One region of the Streptomyces sp. M92 genome, then DNA from elsewhere that is predicted to be linked to it. Evidence: riboswitches for the same ligand, from Rfam matches in the RefSeq annotation. Region 1 holds a riboswitch; each other region holds the start of a gene.
The links. A riboswitch is a leader RNA that binds a small molecule or an ion and turns the genes downstream of it on or off. The one in region 1 is predicted to bind cobalamin.
Positions count from the first base shown of each region.

Region 2: linked by a shared signal. The riboswitch ahead of M6G08_RS14270 (ribonucleoside-diphosphate reductase subunit alpha) and the one ahead of M6G08_RS25740 ((2Fe-2S) ferredoxin domain-containing protein) in region 1 are both predicted to bind cobalamin.
Region 3: linked by a shared signal. The riboswitch ahead of M6G08_RS17685 (energy-coupling factor ABC transporter permease) and the one ahead of M6G08_RS25740 ((2Fe-2S) ferredoxin domain-containing protein) in region 1 are both predicted to bind cobalamin.

Region 1 covers NZ_CP101137.1:5,687,051-5,691,737, forward strand. The annotation lists gene M6G08_RS25735 (sporulation protein) at 1-975, shown strand, start outside; gene M6G08_RS25740 ((2Fe-2S) ferredoxin domain-containing protein) at 1,415-1,819, opposite strand; cobalamin riboswitch at 1,862-2,049, opposite strand; gene M6G08_RS25745 (ferric reductase-like transmembrane domain-containing protein) at 2,075-3,061, opposite strand; gene M6G08_RS25750 (ArsR/SmtB family transcription factor) at 3,463-3,798, shown strand; gene M6G08_RS25755 (cation efflux transmembrane domain-containing protein) at 3,801-4,529, shown strand; partial or broken gene M6G08_RS36065 (YnfA family protein) at 4,578-4,687, opposite strand, start outside.
Region 2 covers NZ_CP101137.1:3,104,689-3,109,375, forward strand. The annotation lists gene M6G08_RS14265 (ribonucleotide-diphosphate reductase subunit beta) at 1-386, opposite strand, end outside; gene M6G08_RS14270 (ribonucleoside-diphosphate reductase subunit alpha) at 386-2,758, opposite strand; cobalamin riboswitch at 2,884-3,027, opposite strand; gene mctP (monocarboxylate uptake permease MctP) at 3,158-4,687, opposite strand, start outside.
Region 3 covers NZ_CP101137.1:3,895,885-3,900,571, forward strand. The annotation lists gene M6G08_RS17670 (energy-coupling factor ABC transporter ATP-binding protein, CbiO family) at 1-786, opposite strand, end outside; gene cbiQ (cobalt ECF transporter T component CbiQ) at 783-1,532, opposite strand; gene M6G08_RS17680 (energy-coupling factor ABC transporter substrate-binding protein) at 1,533-1,874, opposite strand; gene M6G08_RS17685 (energy-coupling factor ABC transporter permease) at 1,871-2,584, opposite strand; cobalamin riboswitch at 2,615-2,800, opposite strand; gene M6G08_RS17690 (potassium channel family protein) at 2,857-3,369, opposite strand; gene M6G08_RS17695 (chloride channel protein) at 3,396-4,687, opposite strand, start outside.

The DNA of each region.
Region 1 (4,687 bases):
AAGCGACTTCTCGGCTCGCTCGGCGTGGGCGCCCCCACGGTCGACACGGTCCTCGACCCGGCTCCCGTCCTACCCGGCGGCGCGCTCAGCGGGCAGGTGCACCTCAAGGGCGGCCAGGCCGACTTCGACATCGAGCACATCACGCTCGACCTCGTGGCCCGGGTCGAGGCCGAGCACGAGGAAGGGGAGAGCGAGGGGGTCGTCGTGTTCGACCGGTTCACCGTCGGCGGCGGCTTCCGGCTGGCCGCCGAAGAGACACGCAGCGTCCCCTTCACCGTCGCGCTGCCCTGGGAGACACCCGTCACCGAGCTGTACGGGCAGCCTTTGGGCATCGTCCTCGGCGTGCGCACCGAGCTCGCCGTCGCCGATGCCAGGGACAGGGGCGACCTGGACCAGCTCACCGTCGCCCCGCTGCCGGCCCAGGAAGCGGTCCTGGAAGCCCTCGGACAGCTCGGCTTCGGCTTCAAGTCCGCCGACCTCGAATACGGACACATCGGCGGCACCGGGCAACAGCTCCCCTTCTACCAGGAAATCGAACTCCACCCCGCGCCCCAGTACGCGCACCAGGTCAACGAGATCGAGCTGACCTTCCTGGCCAACCCCGCAGGACTGGAGGTGGTCCTGGAAGCCGACAAGCGCGGCGGCCTCTCCTTCTCCGGCCACGACGCGCTCACCCGCTTCACCGTCGGCCACCACGACACCCGCGACTGGACGGCCGAAGTCGACGGCTGGATCCGTCAGCTCGTCGAGCACCGGTCCGCATCCGGGCACGGTGCGTCCTTCAGCGGCCACGGACACCATGGACACGCCGAGCATCACCACGACGACCACCGCCATTCCGGTCCGGGTGTGGGAACGGCGATCGCTGCCGGAGCCGCCGGCCTCGCGGTCGGTGTCGTCGGCGGCATGGTCGCCGCCGAAGTCGTCGACGAGGTGGGGGACTTCTTCGAGGGCGACGACGAGAGCGAGGACTGAGCGACAGCCCACCCCGGGTGCAGGAATGCGGAGCCACCCGCTCGGCCATCCGCTTCCCGACCACGACACCGGCCTTCTACGACCCCGGGCCGCATCGCCCGGGGGCTCAGGACGACCAGGCAGTCGTTCGCGAGGTGTGTCACGCCCTCTGCCTCCCACCCCGCGAGTTCGATCTCTGACTGACCGGGGGGTGTTAAGGATCAAGACCGGTTCCGGCAGCGTGGTCACAGTGGCGGCGTGCGACGGGTTCGGCGAGGTCGGTGAAGCCTGCCGCGCAGGGCAGGGCGACCGGATGCCGGCCTTCGCCCCGTCCGCCGACTCTCGGGGCGAAGAAGCCGACGAAGCCCGCCGCGTCGTGCGGGGCGGCGTGAACGGACACGGTTGGGGGCGCGGCCGTCGAGCACGCTTCATGCCCTCCTCCGGTTCACCGTCCGTACGGTCAGGGAGCCGTGCGCCGTCGCGGCGGCTTGATGGCGTACAGGTCGAGGATGTCCGGCGGGGGTGCCACCCCCGGTCCGCCCGCGCGTGCCCACGCGGCGATGTCCTCGGTCGCGTCCGGATCGTTGACCAGTCCGAGCCAGACGGGACGGGCACCGGCGGCACGGCCTTCGGCGGAAGGCAGTACGACGATGACGTTGGCCTGGTCGCAGACGTCGAGGCAGTCGGAGACGCGCACCGGTGCCGCGGCGCGCAGGCGGTCGGTCTGGGCCGTGTGGTCGACGCCGGTCACTTTGGGGCTGCCGCAGCAGCAGTCGCGGCACACAACGATGCGGCACGGCACCTGGGCGGCGGCCGTTGCGGCCCTCGTGTCGTCTGTCGTTCGTCCGGTCGGCGTTGCGGGCATGCGGTGCCGTCCCTCTCTCCGGGGAGATCCGCCCCGGTGGTCCGTCGAGGAGGCGACCGCGTGAGTCTCCTGGCTCTCGGGTCGATGCTCCTCCCGGCCTTCCCGCCCGCTGCCGGGCAGTGGCCTGTCGGGACTCGCTCGCCGATCACAGTGGCGGGACCGCGCCGGATTTCCACCGGCTTCCTCGTCCGCCGTCGCCTTGTCACCGGACATCATCCCATCCCGGGACGCCGTCCCACCGCCCCGTTCGAGCCTTCAGTCCGTCTCCTGGGAGTGCGGGGCCGTCGCGGGCGGATGGGTCGGGCGGTCTCGCCCACCGTCACGGCCGGACGCCACCACGGCGACCAGCCCGACGACGACGGCCCCGGCGGCGGCCCGTCCTGCCGCCCGCAGCCACCACCCCGACCGGGCCGCGCCTCCACCCCTTCCGGGAGAGCCCAGCCGTTCGGCCCGCCGGGCCGGCCTCATCAGACGCAGCAACAGCAGCACCGCGACCGGGAGTTGCAGCAGCCACAGGACAGTGCGCGGCCACTCCCCGTACCAGACGTTGGTTCCGTACAGCAGTGTGTGCCACACGCTCAGCACGTAGACGACGATCACGAAACGGTGCAGCCGCCTCCAGGTGTTCGCTCCGATGCGGTGCCGGACGTAGAACAGCAGCCCCAAAGGAATCGCCAGGTACAGGGCACCCTGCCCGAGCGGGATGGCGATCCGGCCGGTTCCGGAGTCGTACCAGCCGGGCACGAAACTGTCGGCGAAGCCCACCCACAGCCGCTCGGCCCAGTCCACCTTCGTCTCGTAGCGTACGAGTTCCGCGGCGAACATCAACGCGTGCGCGAACATCAGCGCCGTCGTCGTCAGACTCGTGGTGCGGTGCCAGCGCTCCAGCACCTGCCGGGAGACCGGCAGTCGGGCGGGCCGCCGCCCCGACAGCAGCAGGCCGAGTATGACCGTGCCCCAGGCCCACAGCAGCCCCGACCACCCGAACGCCTGGCTGAGCAGGTACATCCAGTAGGTGCCGGCATCGTCCATGAACGGCATGACCGCGACCGTGTCCGAAGCACCCGACTCCATGCGCGCCCACAGGAGGGCGAACACGAGCGCCGTGACCACCACCGCCGCGGCGGCGTCGGGCAGGGCGGACCGCAGGTCGCCGCGGAGCACGACTCGGTCGCCGGGAGGCTGTCGCCGTCCGGGCGGGGGTGCCGCCCCGCCCTCGACCGGCCTCGCGTCTGATGTCATCAGGGGCCTCCCGGGCACGGGCCACCGCGGTGACGGTGCGCATGTGGCGTGAGGCAACAAGTCTGGCCGGGGAGGAAGCGAGACCCCGAGGCGGTATCCGGCCAGAGTCTTCGCGAGCAGTGCGCGGAACACACCTGCTTCTGCCTGGCCTCGGGCTCGGGCTCGGGCTCGGGCTCGGGCTCGGGCTCGGCCTCGGGCTCGGGCTCGGGCTCGGGCTCGGGCTCGGGCTCGGGCTCGGGCTCGGGCTCGGGCTCGGGACAACCGTCGACGTGCCACGGTTGCAGGGATAGGGCACGGCTGCCTCCGCGCTGACATAAGCAGTCGGTTCACGCCTCCCCTCGACCGACCCAACTCCCGGATACAGGGATTCCTGGATTCAGAAAGTCCTGTACTGTCGTGGGGTGCTGACTGTTGCCTCCGACATCGAGGTGCTGGCCCGCTTCGGCCGCGCGCTCGCCGATCCGATCCGCTGCCGCGTCCTGCTGGCCTTGCGCCAGGCACCGGCCTATCCGGCCGAGCTCGCCGACGCGCTCGGCGTCTCCCGGACCCGCCTGTCCAATCACCTGACCTGCCTGCGCGACTGCGGCCTCGTGGTCACCGTGCCCGATGGGCGCCGCACCCGCTACGAGCTCGCCGACGAACGCCTCGGCCACGCCTTGGACGACCTTCGGGCTGCCGTGGTGGCTGTCGAGACCGACCGCGCCTGCGTCGACGCCGACGAGAAGGGCTGCTGCTGACCATGACCGCCGGGATATCGATATCCCTGGGGCCGTCCCAGGCCCGCCGCGAAGTCCTCGCCAGGCGCGTACGCCTGCTGGTCGCCGCCACCATCGCCTACAACGTGATCGAAGCGATCGTCGCCATCACCGCCGGCACGATCGCCTCCTCCAGCGCCCTGATCGGCTTCGGTCTCGACTCGATCATCGAAGTCTCCTCCGCCGCCGCGGTCGCCTGGCAGTTCTCCGCCCGCGACCACGCCCTCCGCGAGGCGCGCGAGCAGACCACCCTGCGCATCATCGCGGTGTCCTTCTTCGCGCTCGCCGTCTACGTCACCTTCGACGCCACCCGGGCCCTCGTCGGCACCGGCGAGGCCGACCGTTCCATCCCCGGCATCGTCATCGCAGCCCTGTCCTTGGCGATCATGCCGTTCCTGTCCGCCGCCCAGCGCAAGGCCGGACGCGAACTCGGCTCCGCGTCCGCGGTCGCCGACTCCAGACAGACCCTCCTGTGTACGTACCTCTCCGCCGTGCTCCTGGTCGGCCTGGTCCTCAATGCCACCCTCGGCTGGTCCTGGGCAGATCCGATCGCCGCCCTCGCCATCGCCGGTATCGCCGTCAAGGAAGGCCGCGACGCCTGGCGGGGCAAGGGCTGCTGCGCCCCCACCGCCCGCCCTCCGCTTCCCGTCGCACCGGCCGCGGACGAGACAGACGCGTGCGGCCGCGAGCCGGGCTGCACCTGTTGCTCGTAGGAGCCCGCGCACTCCCGCCCGCGGGCGCGTGCCTGAGTCGCGCGGTCGTCAGTGGCCGCGCGGGACGCACCTGACGACCGCCAAACCGGCGAGACACCCCAGCGCGCCGATGACGGCGCAGCGGTCGGGGCGGTAGCCGTCGGCGACCACGCCCAGGT
Region 2 (4,687 bases), 2.6 Mb from region 1:
GCCCGGTCGTCCGGGTCGGGCAGGTAGGTGTCCAGCAGCGTCAGGTAGAACTGGACGTGCACGGCCTCCTCGAAGAGCTGCCGGGACAGGTACAGCCGCGCCTCGGGGGAGTTGATGTGCTTGTAGAGCGTCAGCACCAGGTTGTTCGCCACGATCGAGTCACCGGTGGCGAAGAAGGCCACCAGCCGGCCGATCAGGTGCTGCTCCTCGGGGCTCAGCTTCGCGAGGTCGGCGACGTCCGAGTGGAGGTCGACCTCCTCCACGTGCCAGGTGTTCTTGATGGCGTCCCGGTAGCGCTCGTAGAAGTCCGGGTAGCGCATGGGGCGCAGGGTCAGCTCGAAGCCCGGGTCGAGCAGGTTCTTCGTGGTCGGGATCTCGGTGGTCATTACTGGCAGGCCTCGCAGGACTCGGGGTTTTCCAGGGAGCAGGCGACCGCTTCGGGGTCGGGGGTCTGCTGGGCGGGCACGGTGGCCCGGGCGGCGGCGCGGGCGATGCGGGTCGCCGGGCGCGAGCGCAGGTAGTACGTGGTCTTCAGACCCTGCTTCCAGGCGTACGCGTACATCGAGGAGAGCTTCCCGATGGTCGGCGTCTCCAGGAACAGGTTCAGCGACTGGGCCTGGTCGAGGTACGGGGTGCGGGCGGCGGCCATGTCGATCAGGCCGCGCTGCGGGATCTCCCAGGCGGTGCGGTACAGCGCGCGGACGCCCTCGGGGATCCAGGTGAAGCCCTGCACCGAGCCGTTCGCCTCGCGCAGCGCCTCGCGGGTGCGGGCGTCCCACACGCCGAGCCGCTTGAGGTCGTCCACCAGGTAGGAGTTGACCTGGAGGAACTCGCCGGACAGCGTTTCGCGCTTGAACAGGTTGGACACCTGCGGCTCGATGCACTCGTAGGCGCCCACGATGGAGGCGATGGTCGCGGTCGGGGCGATCGCCAGGAGCAGGGAGTTGCGCAGTCCGGTGGTGGCCATGCGCTCGCGCAGCGCCGCCCAGCGCTCGGGCCAGGCGTGTTCGACGCCGTAGTGGTCGGGGTGCAGCACGCCCCGGGCGGTGCGGGTCTTCTCCCAGGCCGGCAGCGGGCCGTTGCGTTCCGCGAGGTCGGCGGAGGTCTCGTAGGCGGCGAGCATGATCCGCTCGGCGATGCGGGTGGAGAGCGACTTGGCCTCGGGGGAGTCGAAGGGCAGCCGGAGCCGGAAGAAGACGTCCTGGAGGCCCATGGCGCCGAGGCCGACCGGACGCCAGCGGGCGTTGGAGCGGCCCGCCTGCTCGGTCGGGTAGAAGTTGATGTCGACGACCCGGTCCAGGAAGGTGACGGCGGTGCGGACGGTGGCGTCCAGCCGCTCCCAGTCGATGTCGCCTGCCGTCCGGTCGACGAACGCGCCGAGGTTGACCGACCCCAGGTTGCAGACCGCCGTCTCGCCGTCGTCCGTGACCTCCAGGATCTCCGTGCAGAGGTTGGAGGAGTGGACGACGTGGCCCGGCTCGGCGGTCTGGTTGGCGGTGCGGTTGGCGGTGTCCTTGAAGGTCATCCAGCCGTTGCCGGTCTGCGCGAGGGTGCGCATCATGCGGCCGTACAGCTCACGGGCGGGCAGCGTCCTGCGGGCGAGCCCGGCCGCCTCCGCCTCGCGGTACGCGGCGTCGAACTCCTCGCCCCACAGGTCGACCAGCTCGGGCACGTCGGCGGGCGAGAACAGCGACCAGGGTCCGTCGGCGTCCACCCGGCGCATGAACTCGTCCGGTACCCAGTGCGCGAGGTTCAGGTTGTGCGTGCGGCGGGCGTCCTCGCCGGTGTTGTCCCGCAGCTCCAGGAACTCCTCGACGTCCGCGTGCCAGGTCTCCAGGTAGACCGCGGCCGCGCCCTTGCGCCGGCCGCCCTGGTTCACGGCGGCGACCGAGGCGTCCAGCGTCTTCAGGAACGGGACGATGCCGTTGGAGTGGCCGTTGGTGCCGCGGATCAGGGAGCCGCGGGAGCGGATGCGGGAGTAGGCGATGCCGATGCCGCCGGCGTGCTTGGAGAGGTTGGCGACCTGGTGGTAGCGGTCGTAGATGGAGTCCAGCTCGTCCTTGGGGGAGTCCAGGAGGTAGCAGGACGACATCTGGGCGTGCCGGGTGCCGGAGTTGAAGAGGGTGGGGGAGGAGGGCAGGTAGTCGAGGCGGCTCATCAGGCCGTAGAGCGCGGCCACCTCGTCCACGGAGCGGGCGGTGTCGTCCTCGGCGAGTCCGGCGGCGACGCGGAGCATGAAGTGCTGGGGGGTCTCGACGACCTTGCGGGTGATCGGGTGCCGGAGCAGGTAGCGGCTGTACACGGTGCGCAGACCGAAGTAGCCGAAGCGGTCGTCGGCGGCCGGGTCGACCAGCCCGTCCAGGCGTTCCCCGTGCAGTCGTACGAACGCGGCGGTGCGGTCGGCGATCAGGCCCTCGCGGTGGCCGGTGGCGACCGAGCCGCTGAAGGAGGTGACGCCCTGCGAGGCGGCCTCGGCACGGATGCCGATGGTCAGCAGACGGGCGGCGAGCCGCGAGTAGACCGGGTCCTCGGAGATGAGTCCGGCCGCCGCCTCGGTGGCGAGCTCGCGCAGCTCGGCCTCGTCCGCGCGGGCCGAGCGGCCGCGCAGCGCGGCGGCGGCGACCCGGCCGGGGTCGGCGTCGGGGAGGTCGGCGGTCAGGTCCGTCAGGGTCCGCAGCAGCGCGGCACCGGGTCCGTCGGGTTCCCCGGTCGCCGTCACCGGGGACGCTGAAGCCGGATCGGCTGGCGCGATGGTCACGTGGAGCACTCCCTCGCTCGGCACGGGGCCTGGCGGAGGGCAGGGGGCAGCTCACGAGCGCGCACGGCGGTCGCGTCCACCGGCCCACTCCACGAGGCCCGGACGTCATGGCACCCGGGCCAGGGCGGCCGGGCGCACCGTCGGCAGGTCCTCGGACTGGACAAGCGTGGGGATGCGCGCGAAAGCGCACGGACACACGCAAGTACACCGTTGCGGGACAGTTCCGGATTCACACCGGATTCCCCTGCGGCGACAGCGAGCATGAGCATACATCTTGTGCCGACCGGCGCGAGCACCCCCAGATGTTGTGTCCCGGTGTCGTGTCGCGGTACGGGTGCCAGTGCCCCGGTACGACAACGGGCCGCCGGATTCCTCCGGCGGCCCGCATCGGTACGAGGGTCAGTGCGAGGAGCCCGCCGTGGCCGGCGGCAGCTCCACCTGGACGCCCGGGTCGCCCGCGTCCGCCGTGTAGTCGTCCGGCTTCGTCTCGTCGACGCCGTCGGGTGCCTTGACCGCCCGCAGGACGAAGGTGAGGACCACCGTGACCAGAACGTTCAGCACGAAGGCGGTGAGGCCGATGTAGCCGATCTCGCCGATGCCGGGGATCTCGTCGGACGAGCCGCCGAAGTGCTTCTGCGTCGGCGAGGCGACGCCGTACGCGGCGACCGTGCCGTAGACCATGCCGACCGCCCAGCCGCCGAGCAGCGCCCAGCGGTGGAACCAGCGGGTGAACAGACCGCCCACCAGGGCCGGGAAGGTCTGCAGGATCCAGATGCCGCCCAGCAGCTGGAAGTTGATCGCGACCGTCTTGTCCATGCCCAGGACGAAGACCAGCGCACCCACCTTCACCAGCAGGGACGTCAGCTTGGAGACCTTCGTCTCCTGGGCCGGGGTGGCGTCCGGCTTGATGAAGTCCTTGTAGATGTTGCGGGTGAAGAGGTTCGCGGCCGCGATCGACATGATCGCCGCCGGGACCAGCGCGCCGATGCCGATCGCCGCGAAGGCCACGCCCGCGAACCAGTCCGGGAACATGTTCTCGAACAGCTGCGGGATCGCCAGCTGCCCGTTCTCCACCGTCACCCCGGCCGCGATCGCCATGAAGCCGAGCAGCGCCAGCAGGCCCAGCATCAGCGAGTACAGCGGCAGGATGGTGGTGTTGCGGCGGATCACCTCACGGCTGCGCGAGGACAGCGTCGCGGTGATCGAGTGCGGATACATGAAGAGCGCGAGCGCCGAGCCGAGCGCCAGGGTGGCGTACGTCCACTGGCCGCCGTGGTCCGGTACCAGACCGCCCTTGCCGGCCTCGGTGAACTTGTCGTTCGCCGAGGCGAAGATGTCGTCGAAGCCGCCGAGCTTGATCGGGATGTAGATGATCGCCACCGCGATCACGATGTAGATCAGCGTGTCCTTGACGAACGCGATCAGCGCGGGCGCCCGCAGTCCCGACGAGTAGGTGTACGCCGCCAGCACACCGAAGGCGATCAGCAGCGGCAGGTCCTTGACGAACCAGTTGGTGTCCTCGCCGCCGCCGACGCCCATCACGTCCAGCACGGCCTGGATGCCGACCAGTTGCAGCGCGATGTACGGCATCGTGGCGAGGATGCCGGTGACGGCGACCGCCAACGACAGTCCCTTCGAGCCGAACCGGCCGCGCACGAAGTCCGAGGTCGTCACGTACCCGTGCTTGTGGGAGACCGACCACAGGCGGGGCAGGAAGGTGAAGATCAGCGGGTAGACCAGGATCGTGTACGGCACCGCGAAGAAGCCGGCCGCGCCCGCCGCGTAGATCGCCGCCGGGACGGCCACGAAGGTGTACGCCGTGTACAGGTCGCCGCCGAGGAGGAACCAGGTGACCCAGGTGCCGAAGGAGCGGCCGCCGAGACCCCACTCGTCGAGGCTGTGCTCGTTCTCGGCCTTGCGCCAGCGGGC
Region 3 (4,687 bases), 1.8 Mb from region 1:
GTCCGCCAGCAGCCCCCGCGCGCGCAGCACGCGAGCCGCCGCGACGCCCCACGGCAGGCGCAGCCCGGCCTGCCGCAGCAGTTCCGTGCGGGCCAGCGTCGCGGCCGTCGGGCCGGTGTGCACACCGGCGGGCGTGAGCAGCGCGGCGTCGTCCGACCAGCGCAGGGCGAGGTCGACGTCGTGGGTGGCCATCACCACCGTCGTGCCGCCCGCGCGGAGCCGGTCCAGGGTGGCGAGCAGCCGCTCCTGCCCGTCCGGATCGAGCCCGGCGGTCGGCTCGTCGAGGATCAGCACCCGCGGCCGCATCGCCACGGCTCCGGCGATCGCGGCCCGCTTGCGCTGCCCGTACGACAGCAGATGGGTGGGCCGGTCGGCCAGCCGGGCGATGTCCAGGGCGGCGAGCGCCTCCCCGACCCGGGAGCGGACATCAGCGTCGGACAGTCCGAGATTCAGCGGTCCGAAGGACACGTCCTGCGCGACGGACGCCGCGAAGAGCTGGTCGTCCGGGTCCTGCACCACCAGCTGCACGGTGGTCCGCAGCCGGGTGAGCCCCCGGCGGTCGTACGCCACCGGCTCCCCGTCGAGCGTCAACCGCCCGGCGCGCGGCCTCAGTCCGCCGCTGAGCAGCCGCATCAACGTGGTCTTGCCGCTGCCGTTGCGGCCCAGCAGCGCGAGCGCGCGCCCCTCGCGCACCGCGAAGTCCAGGCCGGTCAGCACGTCCGGCCCCTCCTCGTAGGCGAAGGACACGCCCCGCAGGGCCACCAGGGCCGCCTCCGGCTCGTTCACGACAGGGGTCCTTCCAGTACGAGGGTGAGGGCGGCCAGCGCCGCCAGCAGCGCCACGCTCGCCGCGGTGAACGGCACCGAGACGCGGGCCTCGGGCACCAGGACCCGCAGGGTGCCGTCGTAGCCGCGCCCGGCGAGCCCGCTCTGCAGCCGCGCCGCCCGGTCGAAGGACCGCACGAACGCCGTGGCGCCGAGCCCGCCGAGCGAACGCCAGGCCGCGGCCCGGGTGGTGTGCCCCAGCCGCGCCGCCTGCGCCTGCCGCACCCGGCGCACGGAGTCCAGCAGCAGGAAACTCATGCGGTACGTCACCAGCGCCACATCCACCACCGGCGCCGGCACCCCGGCCCGCACCAGCCGGGGCAGCAGGTCGGACATCGGCGTGGTGAACGCGAACAGCAGCACCCCGAGCGAGGCCGCCGAGGTGCGCAGCAGCAGCTCGCCGGCGCGCACCGGCCCGCCGTCCGCCGCCGTCAGGAACCCGTCCGGACCGCCGATCTGAACGAGCAGCGGCAGCGCCCCCGTCACGCAGAAGCCCAGCGGCACCCGGTACGCCCGCCACAGCCCGCGCCCGGGCACCCCCGCCGGCCCCAGCAGCACGGCGAGCGCCGTGACCACCACCAGCGCCGCACCCGGCCAGGGCGGCAGCGTGACCGCCAGCACGGTCAGCCCGAGCCCCAGCACGGCCTTGTCCACGGGATGACGGCGACGCCAGCGACTGCTGTGCGCCGCCGCGTCGATCGGCAGCACTCAGTCCCCCTCGGGAGCGTCCCGCACAGCCGCCGCGGTCGCCCGCTCCGCGCCCTGCCGCCGCCCCCGGCGCAGCCCGAAGTAGTACGCCAGCACGCCCGCGCCGATCGCGGCCTGCAGGGCGAACAGGGCCGACTCGACCTCCCCCGAGGGCGGTTCGTACAGCGGCGAGAACCACGGCTCGTACTCCGGCTCGATCTCGGTGATCGCCGTCTCCGCCTCCGCGTCGGCCCCGGCGAACGGCTCCTCCTTGTGGTCGCCGAGTCCCAGCGCCAGCGGCAGCACCGCGAGTGCCGCCACGGCGAGCAGCAGCAGGGCGTTGATCCTGGCGTTCCGGCTCATCGGGCCACCGCCTGTCCCTCGGTCTCCTCGGACCCCGCGGTCCCCGGCTTCGTCGGCAGCACGCCCAGCCGGGTCAGTTCCCCCTTGCTGGACTGCACCAGCAGCCGCATCACGAGCACCGTGAGCAGGCCCTCGCTCACCGCGAGCGGGATCTGCGTGACGGCGAAGACGGACCCGAACTTGCCGAGCGAGCCCAGGAATCCACTGCCCGGGTCGGGGAAGGCCAGCGCCAGCTGCACGCTCGTGACGCAGTACGTGGACAGGTCGGCGACGAACGCCCCGCAGAAGACGGTGACCATCAGCGGCACGTCGCAGCGGCGCAGCAGCCGGTAGACGCCGTACCCGGCCCAGGGGCCGACGACCGCCATGGAGAAGACGTTGGCGCCGAGCGTGGTCAGCCCGCCGTGCGCGAGCAGCAGCGCCTGGAAGAGCAGGGTGATGGTGCCCAGCACCGCCATGACCGGCGGCCGGAAGAGGATCGCGCCCAGACCGGTGCCGGTCGGATGGGAGCAACTCCCGGTGACGGACGGCAGTTTCAGGGCCGACAGGACGAACGTGAAGGCCCCGGAGGCGCCGAGGAGCAAGGTGCTCTCCGGGTGTTCCCTGACCTCACGGGTGAGTGACCGTACTCCGTGGACGACGAACGGCGCGGACGCGACACCCCAGGCGATCGCGTGCGCCGGAGGCAGAAAGCCCTCGGCTATGTGCATGACTCGGCAGACCCTCTCCAGCACCTCGTGGATGGACGACGCGCCTTGGCCGGTCTCCTGGCTTACGGGTACCACCGCCCGTGCTCCGCCTTCCCGGATCGCAAGCGATCCAGTGGCTGCCCGCGAGGGCCGGAGCCGGACTTCCCGATTCACAGTGGCGAGGGCCGCACCGGCATCACACCGGATTTCCCGTTCACCAAGGCGTGACGACGGTAGTGCTCCCACGAGGGTGGTGACAAGCGGGCCTCCCGCCCGGCGGGCGCGCGCACCCCTCAGCCGTCCTGCGAGCCGGACCGGCCCCGGCCCGTGCGCCGCAGCACCGTGTCGCGCATCCGCTGCGTCAGCGCGGTCGCGGCGGCGGTCAGGAACACGAAGCTGTACGCGATCTGCAGGACCGTCACGATCCGCGCCGACTGGCCCCGCGGGGTGATGTCGCCGTACCCGACGGTCGCCAGGGTGACGACGGTGAAGTACAGGGCGTCGACCCGGGTGTGCAGCCCGGTGAACTCGCCGGGCTGCTTGGCGAGGGCGTAGTAGGTGGCCGAGAAGACGTGCACGGACAGGACGATCAGCAGGGAGAGGACCATGCCGGGCCGGGAGTCCGGCCGGTCGACCAGTACGTGCCGGATCTGCCGGAGCAGCAGCACGGCCACGACCGTCAGGACCAGGGCGAACAGCAGCCAGCTCAGCAGGGGGCGCTGCGGGCCCAGACGGTCGAGGGGGAGGAGGAAGTACGCCGTGACCACGACCGCCGTGGCCCCGGCCCGCACCCCCCAGGGCCGCACCGCCCGCCACCCTGCCGACCGGCCCCTCACCGCCCCGCTCCGGCCGCCGGTCCGCCGTCGGTGTCCGTCCCCGTGCCCGCTCCGGCCGCCGGTCCGCCGTCGGTGTCCGCGCCCGGCTCGGTCCGGCGGGCCACCTGGGCGACGATGAAGGCGACCACCGACCCGGTGACGATCAGCGGCATCTGGTCGTGCGCGTCGCCGCCCATCAGCAGTACCGCCAGCACGGCGCTGGCCAGCGGCAGCCCCGTCACCGCGGCCGCCGCGGCGGAGATGCCGAGGGCGAGGGCCGGCGTCGTACCGAAGCCGGGCAGGCCGGAGCAGGCCAGGGCCGTCGCCGTGCCCAGCAGCACCGCCGGGAAGATCGGGCCGCCGCGCAGACTGCCCAGCGCGATGCCCCAGGCCAGCCCCTTGCACGCGACCAGCGCCACCAGCGCGCCCACCGACCAGGCGTGCGGGTGCGCGGCGAGCTCGGCGAGCGTGGCCTGCCCGGACAGCGCAGCCTCGGCCGGGGAGCGGCCGGTGATCAGGGCGTACGCGCTGACGCAGACGCCGACCGCCGTGGCGCAGGCGACGGTGCGGACGGCCGTGCGCTCCCGCGTCCAGGAGACCGTGCGCCGGCCCAGCCCGCGGCCCAGCGTGATCAGCACGGCGATCAGCGCCGCCGTGGGGATGCCCCAGAGGAAGTCCCCGGCGTCCGGATTGGCGCCCGGCGGCAGGTCGTGCAGCGTGAGGGCGCCGATCTTCAGACCGGTCCACTGGCCGAAGCCGGTGAAGACCAGGGCGCCCGTCGCGCTGGCCAGCAGACAGGGCAGCAGCAGGGCGACCAGCTGGGCGCCGCCGAGCCCGGCCCCCTCGATCAGCAGCACGGCCGCGGCCACCGGACCGCCGAGAATGGTGGAGATCGCGGCGGTGGAGCCGGCCGTGGCGAGGACCGCGCTCGCCTTCGGGTCCCCGGCCGCGCCCGCCCGCCGCACCGCCAGCAGGGCGAGCCCGCTGCCCACGGCCATCAGCGGCGCCTCCGGTCCCAGCACCACCCCGAGCGGCAGCGTGGCCAGCGCGGCCAGGACGGCGCCGGGCAGCGCACGAGGGCCGACGGGCGCGCCGCCCAGCCCGTTCACCGGCAGATGACCGCCGCCGCCCGGCATCCGGGTCACGATCGGCGCCAGGATCAGCCCCGCCAGCACCAGCGCGGGCAGTGGCCACCACCAGGGCGGGGCGTCGTACCCCACCGCCTCGGGCAGCGCCGTCCACACCCAGTGCTGGAGCTCGTGCTGCAGCCCGACGAAGAAGAAGCAGGCCAGTGCGATGGGCACCCCCA